2 regions of the Kribbella sp. NPDC055110 genome follow, and region 2 is predicted to be linked to the other one. Evidence: riboswitches for the same ligand, from Rfam matches in the RefSeq annotation. Region 2 holds a riboswitch; the other holds the start of a gene.
What was found. A riboswitch is a leader RNA that binds a small molecule or an ion and turns the genes downstream of it on or off. The one in region 2 is predicted to bind thiamine pyrophosphate.

Region 1: it holds a riboswitch for thiamine pyrophosphate, as region 2 does, so the genes downstream of both, ACWF0M_RS29305 (purine-cytosine permease family protein) here and thiS (sulfur carrier protein ThiS) in region 2, are expected to answer to the same signal.

The regions. Positions count from the first base shown of each region.
Region 1 is NZ_JBSGTS010000023.1:109,687-117,022, forward strand. Features, by position in the region: gene ACWF0M_RS29280 (GTP pyrophosphokinase) at 1-862, opposite strand, end outside; gene ACWF0M_RS29285 (ATP-binding protein) at 1,013-2,206, shown strand; gene ACWF0M_RS29290 (DUF3152 domain-containing protein) at 2,255-3,118, shown strand; gene ACWF0M_RS29295 (hypothetical protein) at 3,163-3,969, shown strand; gene ACWF0M_RS29300 (alpha/beta fold hydrolase) at 3,966-4,625, shown strand; TPP riboswitch at 4,648-4,765, shown strand; gene ACWF0M_RS29305 (purine-cytosine permease family protein) at 4,761-6,086, shown strand; gene ACWF0M_RS29310 (cation:proton antiporter) at 6,025-7,245, opposite strand; gene ACWF0M_RS29315 (anti-sigma factor family protein) at 7,284-7,336, opposite strand, start outside.
Region 2 is NZ_JBSGTS010000007.1:240,454-247,789, reverse strand. Features, by position in the region: gene ACWF0M_RS14090 (hypothetical protein) at 16-180, opposite strand; gene ACWF0M_RS14085 (helix-turn-helix domain-containing protein) at 332-1,675, opposite strand; tRNA gene ACWF0M_RS14080 (tRNA-Lys) at 2,000-2,072, opposite strand; gene ACWF0M_RS14075 (G5 domain-containing protein) at 2,428-2,865, shown strand; gene ACWF0M_RS14070 (pyridoxamine 5'-phosphate oxidase family protein) at 2,904-3,323, opposite strand; gene ACWF0M_RS14065 (DUF5937 family protein) at 3,396-4,340, shown strand; TPP riboswitch at 4,356-4,467, shown strand; gene thiS (sulfur carrier protein ThiS) at 4,458-4,661, shown strand; gene ACWF0M_RS14055 (thiazole synthase) at 4,663-5,436, shown strand; gene ACWF0M_RS14050 (DUF6807 family protein) at 5,411-7,267, opposite strand; gene ACWF0M_RS14045 (RidA family protein) at 7,329-7,336, shown strand, end outside.

The sequences.
Region 1 (7,336 bases), on a different contig from region 2:
CCCGGTGGGTCATTGCTGCCTGGACTGCTTCGCTGTCGATGCCTGTGAGGAGTTCGGTGAGCTGCTCCTCCGTGGTGATGCCTAGGCGGTGCAGTACGCCGAGGATCCAGGCGTAGTGCGTGGTCTTCGCGTGCGGTGCATCCGGGTAGCGGCGGGTCAGGTACGTCGTCAGCGTGGCCGTGGTCAGGTCCAACGGCGCCTTGTCCGACGCGGTCGCGGCCAGCTCGCGGTACAGCCGGTCGATCTCGGTGAACTCGTTGTCGGCGAGCTCCATCAACGCAGCAGCCAGCAGGAACCGCCGGTCGAACTCGGGCTTTCGCGCCGGTGGGATGTCCAGCTTGTACCGGATGTCGTGCTCGAACTCGGCCCACGCGTGCTGGACCGCCGTACGGACCTGGATCTCCATCACCAGGTTCTTCAGTACGGCGTACTCCGGCAGCTCACGGCGGTGATCGTTCAGCCGCACCAGGTAGTGCTTGCTGGCGTACCCGAAGACGCCCTGCGCCCGGGTGTGCGCGCCCATGTCGGTGTGCTCGACGATCTCGAACTCTTCCTCGATCACCTCGCAGACCCGGTCCACCGCCTCGACCAGGAAGGTGATGACGCGGGCCGCGACCAGGTCGGTGATCTGGTTCAGCGGGTCGTCGTACTTCGGTCTACTGGGGTCGTCGGGATGCGGCTTCGACGCCTTCGCCAGGAACGACTCGGGGTCCTTGGCTCGCGCGGTGGCGGTCAGGTAGTTGATGCCTTCCTCTTCGCCGATCAGCTCGTTGATCAGCGCCTCGAGCTTCCGCGCGCCGCCGACGTACTGCTGGTGCACCCGTTCGTACAACGCACCCGCTTGCGGAACCCACTCCACCATGGGCGGAACCCTAGTGGTCTTGAGGTCGCTCGTGGTGTCTATCGGTTTCTAGTGATTTCGCTAGACAGTTGTAGAGACCTGTCGCGACACGCTCTGGTCCTTGATCGGTCAATCTACGGAAAACGCTAGACGGCCTCATACAGTGAAAGCATGGATCCGATCCGGAATCCCTATGCGCCCGGCGCCGGTCAGCGGCCGCCTGAGCTGGCCGGACGCGACACCGAGGTGCGGCAGTTCGAGGTGGTGCTCGAACGGGTCGCGGCAGGCCGCCCGGAGCGGAGCCTGGTGCTCAGCGGTCTCCGGGGCGTCGGTAAGACGGTGCTGCTCAACACGCTGCGTTCGCAGGCGATCAAGCGAGCGTGGGGCACCGGGAAGATCGAGGCGCGACCGGACCAGAGCATCCGGCTGCCGATCGCGCAGGCGCTGCACACCGCGATGCGGGAGCTGGGACACCGGCATCGCGACGACGAGAAGGTCGACCAGTTCAGCGCCGTACTGAAGGCCTTCGCGTTGCGGACGGCGGCGAACGATCGGAAGGGCATCCGCTGGCATCCGCCGGTGGACGTGGCCGCGGCGAAGGGTCGTGCCGACTCCGGTGACCTGGAGATGGATCTGATCGAGCTGTTCGCCGACGCGGCGGATCTGGCCGGTGACCTGACCGTCGGGGTCGGGCTGTTCATCGACGAGATGCAAGACATCAGCACGGACGACCTGTCCGCACTGTGCGCCGCCTGCCACGAGATCTCGCAGCAGAGCGCGCCGCTGGTCGTCGTCGGCGCGGGCCTGCCGCATCTGCCCGCCGTACTGTCCGCCAGCAAGTCCTACTCCGAGCGGCTGTTCCGCTACATCCGTGTGGACCGCCTGGCGCGGGAGGCGTGCGACCGGGCGCTGATGGTGCCGGCGGAGAGCGAAGGCGTGCAGTACGACGAGGAGGCGCTGGACGAGCTGTACGCGCAGACCGACGGGTACCCGTACTTCGTGCAGGCCTTCGCCCACTCGACCTGGGACCACGCGCCGACCTCTCCTATCACCATCAAGGACGTCGCCGTCGCAGGCCCCGAGGCGTCCGCCGAGCTGACCGTCGGCTTCTTCGGCTCCCGCTACGAACGCGCCACCCCCGCGGAACGCGAGTACATGCGCGCCATGGCCGAACTGGGCATCGGCGTCGACGACGGCTCCGTCCCCACCGCCGAAGTAGCCAGCACCCTCAACCGCAAACCCCAGTCCCTCTCCCCGGCCCGCGACGGCCTCATCAAAAAAGGCCTGGTCTTCTCCGCCGAACGGGGCACCGTAGCCTTCACCGTCCCCCACTTCGGAAAATTTCTGCGGACGCGGACGGCTTAACGTAACTGGGGTTTCGTGCTCTGGCAGGTATCGGTAGGGTCACGTGTTATGACCACCCGGCGGAGCGGCCAGCGCGGACACGCGTCTGGGCGGCGGGGTGGGCGGCACAGTCGGCGGAAGTCGTACAAGGGGCAGTGGCTTGTGGTGACTGCGTTGGCGGTGCTGGCGACTGTGGTGGTGGCGAATCCGGATGTGGCGCACCGGAGCAGCTTGGCGGCGCAGGCGGTTGCGGGGGTCGACGAGGTTGCTCAGGAAGCGCCGGTGGCTTCGGTGACGCCCAAGGCGACGCCGGTTCCGATCGCGACGCCGACGCAGAAGTTCACCACTCCGTTGCGGCCGGCACCGACTCTGACGCGTAAGCCGAAGGGTGCGAAGCCGAACGTGCTGGTGTCGACCGGGAAGCTTGCCGTGGTGCCTGGGTTCAACAAGGCGACCGGTGTGCGCGACAAGCTGACGTACCGCGTGGAGATCGAGCAAGGGGTGTCGGTGAACGGTGCCGCGGTCGCGGCGGCCGTCCACAAGACGCTGACGGACCCGCGCGGCTGGCAGGCGGTGCACCCGGTGAGTTTCGAGCGGACGGACCGTGTCGACGCCGACCTCCGCATCATCCTGGCCACGCCGTCCCTGACCGACAAGCTCTGTCTGCCGCTCGACACGGGCGGTGAGGTCTCTTGCCGCGTCGAGGACCGCGTCGTACTCAACGCGAAGCGGTGGCTCTACGCGATCCCGGCGTACAACGGGAATGTCGCCCTGTACCGCAGCTACCTGGTCAACCACGAGGTCGGGCACGCGCTCGGTCACGGGCACTCGACCTGCACGACTCCGAAGACCCCCGCGCCGGTGATGATGCAGCAGACCAAGGGTCTGGCCGGCTGCCTGCCGAACGCCTGGCCGACGATCAAGGCCACCTGAGAAGCTGGGCCTGAGAAGCTAGGTACGACGGGAGGGAGCAAGCAATGTCGTCACAGGACTTCCCGACGTACGGCAGGGACGAGCGGCCCGAGCAGCAAGGGCCTGGCGAGGAGCACCACTTCGCTCCGCCCACGCCGTACGGCGGCGGCACGTACGGTGCCGGCCACGCGCCCCAGCCCGATCAGTTCCCGTACGCGCCGCCCCAGCCCTACGGCACGCAGCCACCGGCGCAGGGCAACCCGGCGTACCACCAGCCCCCCACCTACCGCCCCGGTGCACCGTACGGCGCTCCCGCGAGCCCGGAGCCGCATGAGCTCCCGACGTACGGCCGCGAGGAGTACTCGCGCGACCCGCGGGCTGCACGTGTCGTCGGCCTCGCCGCGTTCATCGCCGCGATCTACGGGCTGCTGGTTGTCTCTGTCCAGCGCGTCGCGCTCCGGGAGATCTCGCAGGCGCCGGGCTCGCCACTGAACCACCCGCTCCGCACCGACGTGCTCGACGCGATCGGCCAGCTGCTGCTAGTGGTGGTCGGCACCGCCGCTCTGGTGATGTGGGTCCGCGACGTGCTGGCCCGCCGCAAGGCCGGTCGCCGGCCCGACCTCGCCGAGCTGGCCGGTCTGCTCCTGGTGGCGGTCTCCATCATCCCGATCCTGGTCTGGTTGCTCATGGTGCTGTCCACAGGTCTCGGTGCCAGCGACGACTCGGTCCACCGGCTGCCCACGGCGTACGGCTGGGGCGGTTTCGGGCTCCTGCTCCTCGCTGTCGGCCTCTTCCTCGGGTACCGCGAGCTGAAGCCCGACGTACCGAACCCGGTCGTCAAGGGCGCCCCGGCCAAGGCTCCGTGGGAGTGAACGCACCTGTCGTCCTCGTGCCCGGCCTGGGCCTCGGTCCGGAGTCGTACGCGCGGACGGTCGAGCACCTCGTCACGCCGTACCACGTGGTCACTCTTCCCGGGTACGGCGAGCCGGCGGGCACCCGTGAGGACCTGCACCCCCGTGCCCTCGCGGTAGCACTGGCCGGGAAGATCCGCGAGCGGTCCGTGCTGGTCGGTCACTCGGCGAGCTGCCAGATCGTCGTCGAGCTGGCGATCCGCTACCCCGAGCTCGCCCACGCGCTCGTGCTCGCCGCACCGACCGGCGACGTCCGGCTGTCGAGCTGGGTCGACCGCGCGGTGCGGCTCGTCGGCTCCGCCATCCCGGACGTGCCGAAGCTGGTCCGGATCAGTCCGCAATACGCCCGTACGACGCTGCCCACGATCGCCCGCGCCGGTGAGGCGTCGCGGCACCACGACCTGGCCGCGGTCATGCCGCAGGTCAAGGTGCCGGTCGTCCTGGTCCGCGGCAGGTACGACCTGATGTGTACGGCGGAATGGGTCGAGCGGCTCGCCGAACTCAGCCACGGCGAGGCCCGCACGCTCAACTCCGGGGCCCACATGCCGGTCGTCACGAACGGCCCGGAGCTGGCCGCTCTCATAGAACGAGCCGCCGCTCTTCCGCAAAGTAGCTGACGAGTTAAACTCTCAGCAGCAGTACAACCTTTGCGGGAGCTCGCACCGAGAATGCGCGGGCTGAGAGGGCGACAGCTGGGTCGCCGACCGCCTGAACCTGACCGGGTAATGCCGGCGTAGGGAGTGGGGTCACTCATGACCGATACAGCTGTTCGTCCGCCTGACCGGGTCGAGGCGCCGCTGGTCCTCACCACCGATACTCCGCGCACGCTGGGGTTCCTGCCTCAGTTCACTCTGTGGGCCAACCTCGGCATCTCACTGTTCGGGCCAGTCACCGGTGCGCTCGTCGCGGCGTACACGGGATCTCTGGCGCAAGGACTGCTCGCGGTCGTCGTGGGGTGTGCGATCGGCGCCCTGGTGCTCGGCGGGTCGGCCGTGTTCGGCTCGCAGACCGGCGCGCCGGCGATGGTCGCGCTGCGTGGGATCTTCGGTCGGCGTGGATCGATCGCGCCGACTGTGCTGAACATCGCGCAGAACATCGGCTGGGCGACGATGGAGATCATCATCATCTCGCAGGCCGCGGTCGCGGTGACGAGTGAGAAGTGGCGGTGGGTGTTCGTCCTGCTGGCCGGTGCGATCGCTACGACGATGGCAGTGCGGCCGCTCGGCAGCGTGAGGCTCCTGCGCAAGTTCATGGTCTGGCTGGTGCTGATCGCTTCGGCGTACTTGTTCGTCCAGGTGCTCGCCAAGCCCGTGCATGCGTTGCCGCAGGACGGTGTCTACGGCTTCTGGCCGGCCGTCGATCTCGCGGCCGCGGGGGTCGTGTCGTTCGCGCCGTTGGCCGCCGACTACACCCGGCACTCGCGCTCGAACAAGGCCGCCTTCACGGGCTCCGCGCTCGGCTACGGACTTGCCGCGATCATCTACTACGCACTCGGTGTGTTCGCGGTGGCGACCCTGCAGACGAACACCGACGACGTGATCACCGCGCTCGTCACCCTCCCGGCGGGTGCGATCGCGCTCTTCGTCCTGCTGGTCGACGAGGTCGACGAGGCGTACGCGAACGTCTACTCCACCACGATGTCCCTCCACAACCTGGTCGGCCACATCGACCGCCGGTGGATCTCGGTCGCCATCGGAGTCGTTGCCACCGCTATCGCTCTGTTCATTGACCTGGGCAACTACACGCAGTTCCTGTACCTGATCGGCTCGGTCTTCATCCCGTTGTTCGCGGTCGCGATCGCGGACTTCTTCGTGGTCAGCAAGATGAAGTGGGACGTCTCCGACACCGCGAAGTTCCGCTGGCAACCAACCGCCGCCTGGCTGATCGGCTTCGTCGCCTACCAGCTGGTGAACCCCGGCACCGTCTCCGGCTGGTCCCCGTTCTGGACCAAGATCCAGCAGGCGCTCTTCAACCACCAACCAGTCCCCGGCTGGCTCGGCGCGACATACACCTCGATCATCGTCTCGATGGTGGCTGCGGTGCTTCTCGGCCGGATCGGTCGTCGGCAGGCTGCCTGAGCAGCACCAGCGCGACCGCCGGGAACAGCAGCACCGACAACAGCCCGGCGCAGACGAGAGCGGCGGCGGTGACCGGTGTCATCAAGCCGGTCGCCACGCCGATCTGCGTCGCGGTCACGATGAACGGGAGCGACGTCGCCTGCAGCAGCGCGGTCGCGGCCGTCGCGCGAGCTCCCAGCGTCCGCACCGCGAGGTACGCCGGTACGCCGCGAACCACTAGCAGCGCTAGCAGGAACAGCGGCACGCGGACGAGCGCGGCCGGGTCGTCGAGCAGACCGCGTAGGTCGAGCCGGAGCCCGCTCGTCACGAAGAACGCCGGAATCAGGAAGCCGTACCCCAAGGCCTCCAGCTTGACCCGGAAGCGTGGATGCGACGTGGCGTCCCGGTCGACCAACCCGACCACCGCACCGGCCAGGAACGCACCGAGGATCGTCTCCAGCCCGAACTGCTCCGCGAGCGCGACGAACGCGACCAGCAGCACGACCGCGGCCCGGACCCGGATCTCCGCCGTGGTGTCCTGCAGCCGCAGCAACACTCCGCCGAGTCGCTGCGACCGTCCGGCGGTCGTGACGACCAGACCGGTGACCACGACGAGCAGTGCGAACAGACCGACCATCACCAGCCGTTCACCAGCACTGCCGCCTTCGGTCGAGAACACCAACGACAGCAGCAGTACGGCGGCGAAGTCGGCGACCGATGCGGCGGCAATGGTGAACTGCCCGACCGCACCCTCGGACTGCCCCGCGTCCTTGAGCACCGGCACCACCAGCCCGAGCGAGGTCGCGGACAAGGTGACCGCGAGCAGCAGCGGGCTGTGGACCCAGCCGGCCGCGGACAGTCCCAGTCCGGCGAGTGAACCCAGCAGCAAGGTGACGACGTACCCGAGAACCGCCAGCCGCAGCACCTGCCCGCGGAGCCGGTGTACGTCGATCTCCAGGCCGGCCAGGAACAGCAGGAAGCCCAGCCCCAGTAGCGAAACGATCTGCAGGGGCAGGTCCACGTCGACCAGCCCGAGACCGTGCGGTCCGACCACGATCCCGGCCACGATCTCCAGTACGACGGCCGGCACCCGGAACCGCGGGGCGAGCCCGAGCAGCAGCGGGGCGAGCAACGCGATCAGAGCGACCGCGAACAGATTGGTGAACTCCACGTCCGGCATACCCGATCCGTGCCGTCCGCGCGCCCAGACGTTACGTGTCAGCGCGGAAAGCGCCGGAACGCCGCCAGCAGCCGGTCGCGGGTCTCCGCGG
Region 2 (7,336 bases):
GTGGAACCTGGTCGATCAGCGTAGGGCCGCCACGACCAGCGAGGTGAGTGCCCGGATCAGCGGGGCGAGCGCCGTGAGGAGCGGGGTGAGCGCGCTGATCAGCATGGTCACGTCCTTGAGCCGCGCTCGCGCGGACCGCCGCGTCCTCTTCGACGTCGGCCTCCGGTCAGTCGTCGACATAGATCGTCCCTCCAGGTTCGCACTCGAGATCCTGTTGATCTCGGGCTGCTATCCAAAGAAGGCCGAAACTTGGGTCGGTCTGTGACACCGAGTCTCCAGAAATTTCGGACCGCGGTGGGTCTCCGCCTGCTTCGGCGATGCGATCCGGCTCTCACCAGAGGTCGAGGTTGGCGAATTCTTGGTCTAGGGCCGCGGCTGCTGAGGGGTTGTGGATTCGGCGGCCCATGTAGACGTCTTGGGTTATGGAGACTTGGGCTTGGCCTAGGTGGTCGGCTATTTGGCGGGCGGATTGGCCTCGGCGGTCTAGGGCGGTGGCGGTGGTTTTGCGGAAGGTGTGGGAGCGGATCCAGGTTAGGGCGTCTGAGGGTGAGGGTTGGGATGCTTGGTCTACCTGGGCGCTGAGCGCGGGTGATGTGTCGAGGTTGATGCGATAGGTCTTGACGAGGGTGGCTACCAGTTCGCGGTCGAGCTTGATGCGGCCGTTCTCGATTAGCTCGAGTCTGGTCTTTGGCCAGCCGAGCTTCATGACGACCTGCTTGCGGGTAAGGCCGGCTTGGAGGCGGGCGGATCGGAGGGTCTTGCCTAGGTCGCGGCGGGCGGTGCTGGCTACGGGGAACAGTGCTCGGCGGAGGGCTCGGCGGACATTGGAGGGGTCTCGGAAACTTCCGAGGGAGTCGGCGAAGATGGGTTCGTCGAGGCGGACGCCGGCTGCGTGGCGTCGGCGGAGCATGGCGACGGCCCAGTCTGGGAGGGGTAGAGCGCGTTCGCCGGCCTTGGACTTCGGGGCCTTGCGGATCAAGCCTTGGCCTGGGACGCGAACCATGGTGTGAGTGATCTCAACGGCGCCGGACTCGAGGTTGACCTGTGACCAGCGGACGGCGAGCGACTCGCCGATTCGGACGCCTGCGCCGAGCATGAAGAGGACGAGGTCCGGCAGGTCGGCTCGTTCGGCGGCTTCGTCGGTGGTCAGGAGTTGCCGTAGGCCGGCGATCTCTTCGTTGGTGAGTGCTCGGGGCGGGTCCTTCGGGCGGGCCTCGATCGCTTCGACCTCGCGGACCGGGTTGACGGTCAGGGCGCCGTACCGGACGGCGAGCTGCATCATGCCGGAGACGACTGCGCGGCAGGTCTTCGCTGTAGATCGGCCGGCGTTGCGCTTGATGGTTCCGATCACTCTGTCGATGCGGGGTGTGGTTGCCTCACCGATCAGGAGTTCGCCGAGGGCGGGCCGTACGTGATTCTTGATGGCTGTGCGGTACGTCGTCGGTGTTCGCCGGCCCTCGGCGATGCGTTCCTCGAACTTCTCGATCCAGAGGTCGATGAGGTCGTTGACCTTGTCCGTTGGGCTCAGCTCGCCGGACTGTGTGAGCTTTGCGCGGTCTCGCAGCTTCGTGAGTAGGCGGTGCTCGGCTGCGGTCTTGGTCTTGGCGGAGGCGGTGACCTCACAGGTATGCCCGTCGTGGTCACGAAAGTACGCGGCGGCGCGCCAGGCGACCACTTTGCCTTTGTCGTCCTTCCTCTCGGCTCGGGGATCGGACGTTGCCCCACGTTCCGATCGGAAGGTGCGGTCTGCTCATCTCAGCCGTCCACAGTCCAGCTGCACGTGGGAGCTCAACGGTTGGGCGGGCCGGAGATCGGGCGAAACGAGAGCAGTGCGACGCGATGCGAAACGTCGCTCAGCAACGCGCAGCCAGCTGGCTGCGTGGAGCCGCCGAGTCCTCTCAGACGGGCATGCATCGGCCACTCTGAGTATTGGCAGAGTTTGCGCAGACCCAACTTTCCAGGTCGAGGCGCCGATCTGCCTCTGACCTGCGGAAACTTGTAGGCCCCGTGGGACTCGAACCCACAACCCGCGGATTAAAAGTCCGCTGCTCTGCCAATTGAGCTAGAGGCCCTCATCTGGTGAGGGGAACAGTGTGTCAGGTTTGGTGGGGGTTTGCTTGGTGGGGGGGTTGGGGCGAGGGGTTGCGTGGGGCGGCGGGTGGTGGTACAGATCGGAATTCGCTCGGGTTGTCCGGGTGCTGACAAGTCCTGCCGCGGGGGGAACCGACGGCGGGTTTGGGGGGATACATCGTGTTGTTGCTGCGTGCTGCGTTGGGGTCGGTTGCGGTGGTGGCGGTCGTTGGAGGGTGCGGGGCGGATCCGGGTACGTCGGGGGCGGGTGAGCCGGCTGCTATCGCGAGCGTGCGGGTCAGTGTGACGCCCACGCCGAGCGGCACGGCGACGCGGGGCACCACATCCGCTCCGAAGGTGAGCGTCAGGCCGTCGGTGACCACGACGAAGGAGGTTGTGGAGTTTCGGGTGATTCCGTTCAAGAAGAAGACGGTGACGGACAGTTCGCTGCCGAAGGGCGAGAAGGAGGTCCGGACCGTGGGGGTGGACGGTACGCGGCGGCTGGTTTATCGGGTCACGCATGTGAACGGCGTACAGACGGCTAAGCGGCTGGTTCGGCAGGAGGTGGCGAAGGAGCCGCGTTCGCAGGTGACGGCGGTGGGTACGAAGGTCGAGGAGCCGCAGCAGTCGGGTGGGTGCGATCCGAATTATTCGGGCTGCGTTCCGATCGCCAGTGACGTCGACTGTTCGGGCGGGAGCGGTAACGGGCCTGAGTACGTCGACGGTCCGATCGAGGTCGTCGGCTCCGATATCTATCGCCTCGACGCCGACCATGACGGGATCGCCTGCGAGTAGGTCACTCACCTCGGGCTCATACAAGGCGCGGCGAGCTGTTAGTCGATGACGGCTGTGGTGATGCGTCGCGGGGTGATGTCGAACATCGAGTCCTCGGGTGGGTTGGCCAGGTATGCCGCGCGGTGCTCCTCCGGGAGGTACTTCTCCACCATCGCGTTCAGCAGGTCGGCGCTGAGCGGAAGCAGCCGCGCCACACCCTGCATGTTGACGTACTTCGCAGTCGGCCCGTCCGCGGTCTGGATCGAGAGCGACAGCTGACCTGTGCCGGTCCGGTGCAGTCTGGTCTTCTTCGACTTGGCCGGCGTCATCACCTGGAACTTGTTGTCGTCAGGCAGGTGGCGGAACCACACCGGCGTCACGTGCGGCGACCAGCCCGGGTCGTCGACCGCCAGCACGGCCACCAGCGGCCGCGCCAGGAACTCTGCTACTTCGTCGTCGTCCATCGCTCGAAAACCCATGAGAACCACGTTCCCACCAGCCACCGACACAACTCCGCCATACTGATGTGTCGTGACGGGAAGCGAGGCGCGGTGCTCACGTACGTCCTGAACTCGCAGGATCTGGCGGACGTCCGGTTCGCGGTGTCGCCAGTGGCGGAGATGGTCCTGTCGTTGCGGGCCCTCCGGGATCCCGGGCGCTTCCCGCTGCAGCTCGGGTGGGTCCGCGCCGTACAGCCGCAGGTCGCCGCCCTCGACTGGTCTGTACTGCGTTGGCTCGTCAACGACACCATGGGCAGCCCGGATTTCCTGACCCCGCGACCGACCTCGCCGCTAACCCAACTCTCTGACGAGCTCGACGTGATCGCCAACGTCACCGCTCCAACGTTCGAACGGCAACTCGTAGCAGTCAACGGAGAGCTGCCAGAAGACCTCACTGTCGACAAGGTGGTCGTGGCGTTGAACCAGTACTGGGACGCTGTGATGGCGCCGTACTGGAGCCGCATGCGCACCCTCCTCTCCGCCGACATCAGCTACCGCGGTCACGTCGTCACCCAGCAAGGAACCGGCGCGATGCTCAACGGGCTGGGCCCCGCGATCACGTACGCCGACGGGCTGCTCAAGGTCGACCGCGTCGCCGAGCAGAGCCGCACCGAGCACGTTGACGGCCGCGGGCTCGTCCTGCAGCCGACCCTGTTCGGACCGCACGCCGTCATCCCGTTCGACCCCGGCGCCGAACCGCTCCTCGGCTACCCGCCACGAGGCCAGGCCCACCTGTGGTCCGTCGTCGAGCCACCGTCGCGCGACGACCTTGCCCAGTTGATCGGTACGCCGAGAGCGCACATCCTGCAGCTCCTGACCCATCCCCGTACGACGACTGATCTGGCCGGCGAACTGCAGGTGACGCCGTCCGCGGTGAGCCAGCACCTCCAACTACTGCGCCGTACTGGACTCGTCGAACCGCAACGCACCGGCAAACAGGTCCTCTACCGCCCGACGGAACTCGCAGCGCTCCTGACCGGCACGCAAGTCGACTGAGCCGTCAGCTATAGTCGAAACGTCCGCGGGAGCTCGCAGGAAGTGGGCTGAGAGGGTGACCGATCCGTCACCGACCGCTGAACCTGAATCGGGTAATTCCGGCGTAGGGAGGAAGCGATGGAGTCCGTGTGGGTGAACGGTGCGGCGGTCGACGTACCGCCGGGCAAGTCGGTGGCCGAGTTGATCGCGGAGTACTCCGATCGCGCCACCGGGATCGCGGTCGCGGTGAATCAGAGCGTGCTGACCAAGGCCGAGTGGGCGCAGACGACCCTGCGCGCGGGCGACCGGGTCGAGATCGTCAGCGCGACGCAGGGAGGCTGACATGGATGATCCACTGGAGCTCGGCGGGCGCACGTACACGTCGCGGCTGATCATGGGGACCGGCGGTTCGGCCAACCTGGAAGTATTGGAGGAGGCGTTGATTGCCTCCGGCACCCAACTCACCACGGTCGCGATGCGCCGCCTCGGTACGGGGCACGAGGGCTCGGTGCTCGACGTACTGAAGAAGCACAACATCGCCGTACTGCCGAACACGGCCGGCTGCCACACCGCCGCCGAGGCCGTGCTGACCGCGAAGCTGGCCCGCGAGGCGCTCGAGACCGACCTGATCAAGGTCGAGGTCGTTGCCGACGACCACTTGTTGCTGCCGGACCCGTTCGAGCTGCTCGATGCCGTGGAAGCCTTGGTGGCGGACGGTTTCACCGTGCTGCCGTACACGAACGACGACCCGATCCTCGCCCGCCGTCTCGAGCAGGCCGGTTGCGCGGCCGTCATGCCGTTGGCCGCACCCATCGGTTCGGCGCTCGGCATCCGGAACCCGCACAACATCGCGCTGATCGCCGAGGCGGCCAACGTCCCGGTGATCGTGGATGCAGGCATCGGTACGGCGAGTGACGCCGCGCTGGCGATGGAACTCGGCTGCGACGCGGTCATGCTCGCGACCCCGGTCACCCGCGCAGAGAAGCCTGCCCTGATGGCCGCCGCGATGCGCGACGCCGTCTCCGCCGGCCGGAACGCGCGCCTCGCCGGCCGCGTGCCGAAGAGATGGCAGTCGGCGCTGGCGTCGTCGCCTACAACTGGCCTGCCAGCGTTTTAGCCTCGGCCGCGTCCACCGCCCGGTCCAGCAGCAGCGCGGTGAGCGACAACGTCAGGTCCTGATTCGGTTGGAGCACCAACGGCTGGTCCCACGCGAGCGCCGGGCACGCGCCGACGTACTCACCGGATCGCACGAACCACGGCCACACCTGATCCGGCTGCAGCAACAGCAGGCTGACATCACCCTGCACGAACGCGAGCCATGGGCTACAAGACCCGAAGGCGGCATCCACCCCGTCACCGTCGGCATTGAGCACAGTCGTCTCCGCAGCCGGCAGTCGCCAGAAGAGACCGCCGTACCCCGCCTCGGCCCGACCCGAAGTCGCCGGGCTCTCGATCTGGATCGAGCCGTAGCGGGCGGTGAGGACACTGCGCCAGTCGAGTCGCCAACCACCGAAGGCGAGATCGCCGGTGAGGCGTCGACGTTCGACGAGTTGCGGTCGGCCTTGTTCGTCGTACCAGGTGATGTCGTCGACCAGCTCATGGTCGTTGACGGTGACGCCGCGGCTGCGTTGCTGACCGTGGTTGGTGAGGAGGGTCGGGCCTTGGCCGCGCACGTAGGTCCGCCCGCCCCAATGGGACGTGCCGTTGACCTGCGCGACGGCGAGCGAGACGCCGTAGTGATGCCGATGGTCGACCGGGCTGACCTCGGTGAGCGGGTGGCCGCCGAGCGTCCGGACCGGATGCAGGTACGGCCGCGGCGCGTGCACCTGCGGCATCCGCCGTCCGAACTCGTACCGCGCCAGCAACCCAGCCGAACTCTCGAGCGCGAAGATGTCCCCCTGCTGCTGCCACCCGATCTGATCAGCTGACGCCTGCGAACGCGGCTCCTGCGGCACCGGACCAGTGCTCGCCCGAACCGCCAGCCGGAGCTCCGGTACGGCGTCCGCCTCGCCCGCCCCAGCCGTGATCGAAGCATGCAACCGCTGCCACGCAAGCTCCCCGAGGTCCTTCTGCGGCACCCGCACAGTCGTCAGCGACGGTACGGCGAACCGCGCGAGCCCGATGTCGTCCATCCCGGTCACCGACAGATCAGCCGGTACGGCGACCCCGACCTCGTTGAGCCGCGCCAGCAACCCGAACGCGACCAGATCGTTGAACGCGACGACCGCGGTGACCTGAGCTTCGAGCACCCGCTCCACCGCGGCATACCCGTCCTCGATCGACCGGCCGCACTCGAGCCGGACGAGCTCCAGTCCCGGGATCTCCCGCTCGGCGACCGCGAGCGCCTGCAGCCGCAGCACGTTGGACGCACTCGCCGCCGGGCCGGACAGGAACGCGAGCCGCCGGTGTCCGAGACCGACCAGGTGATCGACGACGATCCGTACGGCGCGGCCGTAGTCGACCACCACCGACGCTACCTCCGCCGGCCCCTGGCGGTTGACCAGGATCACCGGCTGCACCTGCGGCAGGAGCTCGAGCAGCCGCTCCTCGTCCATCCGTGGCGACACCATGATCAAGGCGTCGCAGCGCCGCCGGGCCTCGATCGCGATCGCCGCCTCGGCGTCCGGGTCCTCGTCGGTCTCGGCGACCAGCACCTTGTACCCGGCCGCAGCGGACGCGTTCGTGATACCGCGCAGGATCTGCTGGAACAGCGGGTTGCCGAGGTCCGGGACGACCAGCGCGACCATGTTCGTCCGGCCTAACGACAGGCTGCGGGCCAGGTCGCTCGGCCGGTAGTTGAGCCGCTCCGCCGCGGCGCGCACCCGGGCGACGATCTCGGGTGCGACACTGAGGCGCCCGTTCATCACCCGGGACACGGTCGCTCGCGACACCTCCGCCGCCCGCGCGACGTCGGCAATCGTGATCGAGTCCTTCGGTGTCCGTCCCACCCCCGTATCCTCTCCCGATGGAAACCGGTTTCTCAACCCCTGTCCGCGGTATATCTGGTCCATGAGTGA